Colwellia sp. M166: one gene and its partner. The protein of the gene in region 1 interacts with the protein of each later gene in a pairwise test. Links are inferred from orthologs where the notes say so. Each region holds a gene or a part of one and is shown in the gene's direction. Other genes may lie near its edges.

Region 1 (5,828 bases):
TATATAACTAACTTGTACTCAGGAAACGCCCTTGTCCAACGCTGTAACTAAACCATTAAATATCATTTTTGCTGGCACACCCGACTTTGCTGCTCAACATTTAGCAGCACTACTGCAATCAGAACATAATGTTCTTGCGGTATATTGTCCGCCTGATAAACCCGCGGGTCGAGGTAAAAAGCTAACAGCCTGTGCAACAAAGCTATTAGCTTTAGAGCATGATATTCCTGTTGAACAACCTGAAAACTTTAAAGCGCAAACAACACAAGCTGTACTAGCAAGTTATCAAGCGGATGTTATGGTGGTGGTTGCTTATGGTTTACTACTACCAACAGTAATTTTAGAAACGCCAAGATTAGGTTGTATTAATGTTCACGGTTCTATTTTACCTAAATGGCGCGGAGCTGCACCCATTCAGCGCTCTTTAGAAGCAGGTGATGCACAAACGGGCGTAACCATAATGCAAATGGATAAAGGCTTAGATACCGGCGATATGATATTAACCGCAATTTGTGATATCACACAGGAAGATACCAGCGCGAGTTTATATGAAAAATTAGCTAAGCTTGGACCGATCGCACTTTTAGAGACCCTAACCTTGATGGCCAATGGTGATTACACGCGCCAGCCACAAGATAATAATCTCGCATCACATGCAGCTAAACTTGATAAAGCCGACGCTGAATTAAATTGGCAATCACCGGCTAAGGTACTTGCTCGTAAAGTAAGAGCTTATATCCCTTGGCCAGTGACACAGTTTACCTTTAACGACAGCAGTAAACTGCATCGCATACGTGTTTGGCAAGCCAGTGCTCTTAACCTCAAACATAAACACACTGTTGGTAATATTATCAGCGCTGACAAACAAGGGATTATTGTGGCAACATCCGAAGGTGCTCTACGTTTAGAAGTCATTCAACTACCAGGAAAGAAAGCCATGGCGGTTGCCGATCTATTAAATGGTAAAGCAGATTGGTTTGCTCCAGGCGAAGCAATAAATGGTTTTGAAACAACACAAGGGCAACAGTAATTATGGCTGCAAATCTAAGAGCATTAGCTGCCCGATGTACTTTTGCCGTGGTAGATAAAGGCCGCAGTTTAGCCGATGAATTACCCTTGCAATTAGCTAAAATAGACGGTAAAGATAAAGGCTTACTGCAAGAGCTTTGCTATGGTGTATTAAGGCACTTACCTGAGTTAGAACACGATGTTCGTGAATTCATCAAAAAACCACTAACCGGTAAGCAACGTGTTGGCCATTTCTTAATGTTAGTGGGCATATATCAAATAAAATATACTCGCATTCCTGATCATGCTGCGTTCAATGAAACAGTTTCAGCCTGTAAGCCGTTAAAGTGTGATCATTTAAAAGGGGTTATTAACGGTGTATTAAGAAACTTTCAACGGCAGCAAGTAGCTAAAGATAACCAAGAGTGTACAAACAAATTGCCCGATGCTGTTGCTTTTAATCACCCTTCTTGGTTTATTAAAAAGCTACAAGGTGCCTACCCTGAAATTTGGCAAGATATTCTTAATGCTAATATGCAGCGCCCGCCAATGTGGTTGCGAGTTAATCAGCTTCATCATAGTGTCGATGATTATTTAGCCCTACTAGCGATTGAGAACATTGAGCATTTACTGGTTGATAAAAAGTCTGGTGCTATACGGCTAACTGAAGCTGTTGATGTCAATAAATTACCCGGTTTTCAACTCGGTTGGGTATCTATTCAAGACGGCGCAGCCCAACAAGCTGCGCTTTTGCTTGCTTGCCAACCAGACGATAATGTCCTTGATTGTTGCGCCGCTCCTGGCGGTAAAACCTGTCATATTCTTGAGTACAGCCCGAAAATAAAATCGATGACAGCCATTGATATCGAAGCCTCTAGATTAGAGCGCGTAGAAGAAAATTTACAACGGCTAAATTTACAAGCCCACGTTATTGCTGCTGATGCGGCCACACCTGGAAAATGGTGGAATGGTGAGTTATTCGATCGCATATTGCTTGATGCTCCATGCTCTGGTACTGGTGTAATTCGGCGTCACCCTGATATAAAATGGTTGCGCAAAAGCCAAGACATAGCAGTATTAACCGAGCTACAGCAAGATATTCTTAAAAATATATGGTCTTTATTGAAGCCCGGTGGTACTTTGCTATATGCAACATGCAGCATTTTACCTGAAGAAAATAGTGAACAAGTGCTGCGCTTTGTTAAGGAAAATTCTGATGCTGAACATATAGCTATAACCGATCAAGTTAATGATATTGGCTGGCAAATTCTGCCCAATAACAATTCAATGGATGGTTTTTATTACGCTAAGTTAATTAAAAAACCGCTATAAAAACAACAAAAAGCAATCTTAAATGAAAATAATAATTATTGGTGCTGGGCAAGTTGGTGGAACATTAGCTGAAAACCTTGTAGGAGAGCAAAACGATATAACCCTGATTGATACCAACAGTGAAACTCTGCGTGAATTGCAAGACAGAATGGATTTACGCGTTGTTACTGGTCACGGCTCTCATCCTGACGTACTTAAACAAGCTGGCGCTGAAGATGCTGAGCTAATCGTTGCGGTAACGAATGATGATGCGACAAACATGATCGCTTGCCAAATTTGCTATTCTTTATTTAATACCGCCAATAAAATTGCCCGCATTCGCTCAAGTAAAATACTAAAATATCAAAAAGAGCTTTTCCAAAATAAGAACATCCCCGTTGACCATGTCATTGCACCAGAACAACTAGTCACCCGTGATATTGCCCGACTCATAGATTACCCTGGAGCACTACAAGTATTAGAGTTTGCCCAAGGTAAAGTCAGCTTAGTTGCCGTAAAAGCCTATTATGGTGGACTATTGGTTGGTCATGCCCTGTCAACACTACGTGAACATATTCCTAATATAGATACCCGTGTTGCAGCGATTTATCGTAACGGTAAGCCCATTAGACCACTAGGGACTACGGTTATTGAAGCCGACGATGAAGTGTTCTTTATAGCCGCGAGTATTCATATTCGAGCGGTAATGAATGAATTACAAAAATTAGAAGCACCTTATAAAAAAATCATGATCGCCGGCGGAGGTAATATTGGTGCGGGTTTAGCTCGGCTGTTAGAAAAAAATCACCAAGTTAAATTAATAGAACACTCAGCTAAACGTGCTGCCTATTTAGCTTCTGAGTTAAGTGACACTTTGGTTTTTGCTGGTGACTCTTCTGATCAAGAGCTTCTGATGGAAGAGCATATTGACCAATTTGATGTTTTTATTGCGGTCACTAATGATGACGAAGCAAATATTATGTCATCGTTACTCGCCAAACGTTTAGGTGTGCGCAAAGCCATGGTATTAATCCAGCGCAGTGCCTACATTGATTTAGTTCATGGTAGTAATATAGATATTGCTGTTTCACCGCAGCATGCAACTATTTCAGCGCTATTAACTCACGTACGTCGAGGTAATATCGATAATGTTTACAGTTTGCGTGGTGGTGCAGCAGAAGCGATAGAGATTGTCGCTAAAGGTGATGAAAAATCCTCTAAAGTTGTTGGTAAAACTATCCAGCAAATTAAATTACCGCCCGGTACAACTATAGGCGCTATTGTCCGTGACGAAGAAGTGCTAATCGCCCATTCACATACTAAGATTGAAGCAGAAGATCATGTGGTGCTGTTTTTAGTCAGTAAACGTTATATCAGCGATGTTGAAGCCTTGTTCCAATTAGATGCTATAACATTTTTCTAAGCATTCAAGCTTAATAGCTACTGTAAGAATAATATTAGGTTCGCCAAAATGCTGGTGTGAATAATACCAGCAAGGTAAAAATCTCTAAACGTCCAAATAACATAGCAACAACTAATACCCACTTACTAAAATCATTTATATCAGCAAAGTTTGCCGCGACTTGTCCTAAACCTGGGCCTAAGTTATTTAAACAGGCAGCCACCGCGGTAAATGCAGCAATATCGTCCATACCTGCGGCTAATAGCAATAGCATACAAATAACAAAGACAGCGGCATAGGCAGAAAAGAAGCCCCAGATAGCTTCGACAACTCTATTGGGTAAGGCTTTTTTACCTAATTTAATCGTAAATACCGCTTTGGGATGCACCAATTTATTCAGCTCTCGAACACCTTGAAGGTAAAGAAGTAGAACACGAATAACTTTCATGCCACCACCAGCACTGCCCGCACAACCACCAATAAAACTTGAAAATATTAATAATATAGGTAACAGCGTTGGCCAATTAGAAAAAGCGGCTTCATTGGCAGATGCTGCCGAAAACCCTGCCGTAGTGCCAATAGATACCGCATGAAAAAGTGCTTGTTCAAAATTTTCAAAGCCCGATTGATAAACATTAAAACTCATCAAGACGACAAAACAAATCAGCGTTAAGACTAACTGAATACTTAAAAAAGCTTTTAATTCTGAATCATAAAAGTAACTGCGTAATGAACGACTGTTAACTACGGCAAAATGTAAGGCAAAGTTCACCCCAGCAACCAGTAAGAAGAAGACACAAATAAAATTAATCAATGGGCTGTCAAAGTAGCCCATACTCAAATCATGGGTTGAAAAGCCACCAATCGCAATAGTAGAAAAAGAATGGCAAATAGCATCAAAAAGGTTCATTCCGGCAGCCCAATAACTCAAGGCACAAGCAACAGTTAACGTTACATAAATCATCCACAAATGCTTGGCAGTATCGGCAATACGAGGGGTCATTTTTGAATCTTTTACTGGACCCGGCATTTCCGCCCGATATAATTGCATACCACCAATACCGAGCATAGGTAAGATGGCCACAGCGAGGACAATAATACCCATACCTCCTAACCATTGTAATTGCTGTCGATACCACAGCACAGCATGCGGCAAACCATCAATTTTAGTTAATATCGTTGCCCCTGTGGTAGTAAGGCCAGAAAACGATTCAAAGAAAGCATCAGCAACGGAGAGATTGGGTTCATCTAATAATAATAATGGTACTGCAGAAAAGCTTGCCAAAACAGTCCAAAATAACACCACTATTAAAAAACCTTCTCGTGCCCTTAAATCACTTTTTTCAGCGCGATAAGGATACCAAGACAGTAACCCTGCGATCAGGCAAAAAACAAAAGACATTAAAAAAGAAACACCGCCACCATCACGGTAAACGAGTGAAACAAAAGCTGGCGGTAACATAGTCACACTCAATAAAGCGACTAGTAAACCTAATATTCGGATGATATTTTTAAATTGCACGGTAGTTTATTATTGCTTTTTAGTTATCGGTTGTAGTGTTAACTGCCCAGCAGACATTGTTTGCAACTGCAGTTGGAAAAACTCAAGTTTTTCATCTGGTAATGCGAGCGTAAGGACAATATTTTCATTGTAGTCTTGTCGAATGATCTCGCCACCAAACTGTCCAATATAGTACAAAACATCGTTTACTTGGCTATATTGACACGCTAGTGTTTTGCGTACCATAGGAATTTTCAGTTTTGTCGGTAAAACCGCTAATGCTTGTTTAACACTACCGCCGTATGCACGCTGTAATCCACCAGGACCAAGTTTAGTACCACCGAAATATCGTACAACAACTGCGCAAAGCTCACCTATTTGACTACCTATTAACATACTCAGCATAGGTTTACCGGCGGTACCTGATGGTTCACCATCATCAGAAAAACCATACAACTGACTATTTTCAGGCCGACCAGCAATAAAGGCGTAACAGTGATGATTAGCCTGTGGGTGCAGTGCTTGTAAACTTTTTATAAACGCCTTGGCATCAGCAGCACTAGTGCAAGGCTTAAGGTAGCAAATAAAGCGGCTGCGAGTGACAAT
Region 2 (4,416 bases), 370 kb from region 1 along the record:
ATTACCGCCAGTTAATGCGAAAATTACGCTTAAAAGAAGATCAATTACGCGAAGTTATTCGCCTGATACAATCTTTAGATCCTCGCCCAGGCGATAGCGTGATAAAAAGCGAAGAACAATATGTCATTCCTGATGTCTCTGTTGAAAAGAAAAACGGCCGTTGGACGGTAGAGCTCAACCCTGATACTGCACCTAAGTTATCGGTAAATCAGCAATATGCGGCGATGTCTCGCACCATGAAATCATCCACTGATAGTCAGTTTATCCGCTCGAATTTACAAGAAGCTAAATGGTTTATCAAAAGCTTAGAGAGCAGAAACGATACGCTATTAAAAGTGTCAAACTGTATTGTGCAACGCCAGCAAGGATTTTTTGAACATGGTCCAGAAGCTATGCGTCCGATGGTATTAAACGATATTGCCGAAGCTGTTGATATGCATGAATCAACAATCTCACGGGTGACGACGCAAAAGTATATGCACACGCCTAGAGGGATTTTCGAGCTGAAATATTTCTTTTCAAGTCATGTTAGCACTGAAAATGGTGGTGAGTGTTCATCGACTGCAATTCGTGAATTAATCAAAAAACTTGTTGCTGCTGAAATACCTGCAAAACCTTTAAGTGATAGCAAAATGGCAGATATTTTAGCCGAGCAAGGTATCAAAGTCGCAAGGCGGACCATTGCTAAATATCGTGAATCGCTCTCTATACCGCCATCAAATCAACGTAAAAGCCTACTCTAGGCCAACTTACTCACCCGTAAAAGAGGACAGCAGCATATGCAAATTAATCTTACCGGACACCATGTCGACGTTACCGATTCATTACGTGATTATGTTAATGGCAAATTTGAAAAGCTAGAACGTCATTTTGATCACATCAACAATGTACATGTCGTATTAACAGTCGAGAAGCTCAATCAAATTGCCGAATCCACTGTCCATTTAAGTGGCACTGAGGTCCATGCTAAAGCAGAAAACAATGATATGTATGCATCAATTGATGCTTTAATTGATAAGCTAGATCGCCAAATCTTGAAGTACAAAGGCAAGATTAACAAGCATTAGCGTAGCACCACATTAGGTCTTATAAGTTTATGAAGTTGCAAGATATCTTAACTCCGGACTGCACTATTTGTGCAGTACCGGCTGCAAGTAAAAAACGTATTTTAGAATATTTAAGTAGTCTTGCTGCTGAAAAATTGGCAAATCACGACACTTTTCAACTATTAGAGAGCTTAGTTAAACGTGAACGAATGGGCTCAACAGGTATAGGTAATGGCATTGCTATACCTCATGGCCGCTTAAGTGATGCCACACAGCCAATTGCTGTGGTTATCACCATAGAAGAAGCGATTAATTTTGATGCTATTGATCATCGTCCCGTAGATATTTTTATTGCCTTGTTTGTACCTGAAGAAGAATGCCAAAATCATCTGTGCACCCTTCAAAGTATTGCGACAATTTTTCGTAACAAACAGTTTTGCAAACAGGTACGTCAATGTAAAACTAACCAAGAGCTTTTTCAGTTAATCCAACAAGCGAGTTAAAGCACGGATGAAATTAATTATTGTAAGTGGCCGATCTGGCTCCGGCAAAAGTGTCGCACTGCGTGTTTTAGAAGATTTAGGCTATTACTGTGTCGACAATATTCCAGTTAATTTACTACCGGCATTAACCCATACGGTCATCAATGATTATGAAAATGTTGCGGTAAGTATCGATGTTCGCAACTTACCGAAAGATCCTAACGATGTGCCTGAAATTATTGATTACCTGCCGAGTGCTGTCGAGTTAAACCTACTCTATTTGGATGCAGATGATAGCGACCTGATCCGTCGATTTAGTGAAACTCGACGTTTACACCCATTGATTAAGCAAAACATTGCTTTAGACCAAGCTATTGCCTTAGAGAAAAAACTGCTGGAACCGATCGCTAGTCGAGCACACTTATATATCAATACCAGTCAACTATCACCACATCAACTTGCCGACTTAGTCAGAGAACGTATTTTGGGTAAAACATCAGGTTCTATGGTGGTGGTCTTTGAATCATTTGGTTTCAAACATGGTGTGCCGCAAGATGCCGACTATGTTTTTGATGCCCGATTTTTACCTAATCCATTTTGGGATAAAGAGCTAAAAGACTATACCGGCTTAGATAAGCCAGTACAAGATTTCCTTGCTAGCCAAGCGATAGTGACTAAGTTTATTTGGCAAATTAACAGCTTTATGATGACTTGGTTACCGCATTTAGAACGTAATAATCGTAGCTATATTACCATCGCTATTGGCTGTACTGGCGGTAAGCATCGCTCAGTATATATTGCAGAATTATTAGCCAATAATATGCGTAAAGAGCGTAAAGACGTGCAATCTCGTCACCGTGACTTACCCATTGAAAGTACATAAATTATGATGACTGTACAATTTAGCCGTGAAGTACTGATCATCAATAAACTTGGCTTACATGCCAGAGCGGCCTCAAAACTTGCTCAGCTTAGCCAAAAATTTACCGCGAAAGTCACAATTGAATTAGCTGATAATAGTGCTGACGCTAATAGCATTATGGGCTTAATGCTATTAGCCGGCGCCCAAGGAAAAACCGTTAAGGTTGTCGCCTCAGGTGAAGATGCAGAAAGAGCGCTAGCAGAGATTTGCCAACTTTTTAGTGACAAATTTAATGAAACTGAGTAAATAAAGCCAAGCACTAAGCTCCTCAACCTGTGTTTAAGTCAATAAAAAAGCTGCGAAAAGTGATAAATTACGGTAAACTCAACACTGATAATTATCAATTTTGAGCGTAACATCACCTTAATAATTATCCTTCATACTAATAATTTTCAGTTTTCGTTTTTACAACGGCACAAGGTAGCTATATGCCGGAAGTTTCTGAGCAAGATTACAGTCATCAACGCCTACAGCAAGTTAATGATGCCATCGATAGTGGCATGTTTGTCTATGTCCGCAAATTATTGCAAGACATGCCTGCTTATGATCTCGCCTTACTATTAGAGTCTTCTCCAACCAAGAGTCGTATGGCGCTATGGCAATTAATTGATGCTGATCATCATGGTGAAGTACTTGAAGAGCTAAACGAAGAAGTTCGAAAAGGCATACTAAAAAATATTCATCCAGAAAAGTTAGCTGCCGTTGCTGAAGGCATGGATGTAGATGATTTAGCAGAAGTATTCAGAACACTACCTGACAGCGTTTATCAGGAAGTGCTAAACGCAATGGACTGGCAAGACCGTAGCCGTGTTGAAGCCGCATTGTCATATGAAGAGGATACTGCCGGCGGTATCATGAATACCGACACCATATCTATTCGTCCAGATGTGACGGTAGATGTGGTTTTACGCTATTTGCGCTTACGTGGCGAGTTGCCTGAAGCAACCGACTCATTTTATGTTGTTGACCGCGAAGATCATTTCATCGGAGCCGTATCATTATCAGCGATTGTAACTGCAAAAGCTGAAACCATCATTTCCAACCTGATTGATGAAGACATCCAAGCAATTACCGCTGATATGAACGAGAAAGACGTTGCACAACTATTTGAGCGTTATGACTGGTTTTCAGCTCCCGTTATCGATGAAGAAGGACGCTTGCTTGGTCGTATCACCGTAGATGATGTTGTTGATATTATTCGTGAAGAGGCTGAACATTCCATGATGAGTATGGCGGGTCTAGATGACGAAGCCGATACTTTTGCTCCGGTATTAAAAAGTACTCAACGACGCTCTATTTGGTTAGGGGTAAACTTAATTACCGCCCTAATGGCTGTTGCAGTATCAAGTATGTTTGAAGGAATTTTAAATCAGTTAGCCATTTTGGCGGTATTAAACTCTTTAGTCCCTAGCATGGGCGGCGTTGCCGGTAATCAAACCTTAACACTGGTTATTCGCGGTATGGCTTTAGGGCATGTTGGTGAGAGTAACTCACGTATTTTACTCTATAAAGAGCTTGCCATTGGCTTTTTCAACGGTTTGATATGGTCCGTATTAATCGCCACTGTCGTCGCTATTTGGCAGCAAAATTTAATGCTCGGCGCTATTATCGCCTTTGCCATGTTAATGAATATGACCGCTGCGGGTCTAGCGGGTGTCACGATTCCTTTAGTATTGAAAAAGATGAATATAGACCCAGCATTGGCCGGTAGCGTCATTCTCACTACCGTTACCGATGTTGTCGGAATATTCGCCTTCTTGGGTACCGCAACGTTACTGCTAGGGTAGAGCAGCCGTCAGTTTTAAGCTGTCAGTCAAAACAAGTGGAGCGGCTCAGGACTGGTTTTTGCTTTTAACTAAAAGCTGATAGCTATTAACTTCCAACTTTAATACTTAACTGCCAGCCACTTGCATTTCATTAACGATAATTGAGCCGGTATGAATACTACCACGCATATCAATATCAT

The links.
Region 2: the proteins of trkA (region 1) and ptsN interact in binary tests that used the Escherichia coli proteins (3 or more experiments, as listed by UniProt). The link is inferred for Colwellia sp. M166 from one-to-one orthologs.

The regions. Positions count from the first base shown.
Region 1 is NZ_CP040755.1:2,512,812-2,518,639, reverse strand. Bases 1,645-4,552 are described here. They hold trkA (Trk system potassium transporter TrkA), read left to right. Parts: upstream 1,645-2,362; coding sequence 2,363-3,742; downstream 3,743-4,552. Other genes in these bases: FGD67_RS11450 (TrkH family potassium uptake protein), read right to left, coding at 3,777-4,552; rsmB (16S rRNA (cytosine(967)-C(5))-methyltransferase RsmB), read left to right, coding at 1,645-2,340. Also shown: fmt (methionyl-tRNA formyltransferase), read left to right, coding at 32-1,030; more of rsmB, read left to right, coding at 1,033-1,644; more of FGD67_RS11450, read right to left, coding at 4,553-5,243; FGD67_RS11445 (YigZ family protein), read right to left, coding at 5,253-5,828. UniProt on the Escherichia coli protein: Part of the constitutive potassium transport systems TrkG and TrkH. May regulate the transport activity of TrkG and TrkH systems. Binds to NAD(+) and NADH.
Region 2 is NZ_CP040755.1:2,879,293-2,883,708, reverse strand. What follows is about bases 1-2,822. They hold ptsN (PTS IIA-like nitrogen regulatory protein PtsN), read left to right. Parts: upstream 1-1,096; coding sequence 1,097-1,549; downstream 1,550-2,822. Other genes in these bases: FGD67_RS13085 (HPr family phosphocarrier protein), read left to right, coding at 2,415-2,696; rapZ (RNase adapter RapZ), read left to right, coding at 1,557-2,411; hpf (ribosome hibernation promoting factor), read left to right, coding at 780-1,067; FGD67_RS13105 (RNA polymerase factor sigma-54), read left to right, coding at 1-743. Outside these bases: mgtE (magnesium transporter), read left to right, coding at 2,879-4,237; metalloprotease PmbA, read right to left, coding at 4,343-4,416. UniProt on the Escherichia coli protein: Seems to have a role in regulating nitrogen assimilation.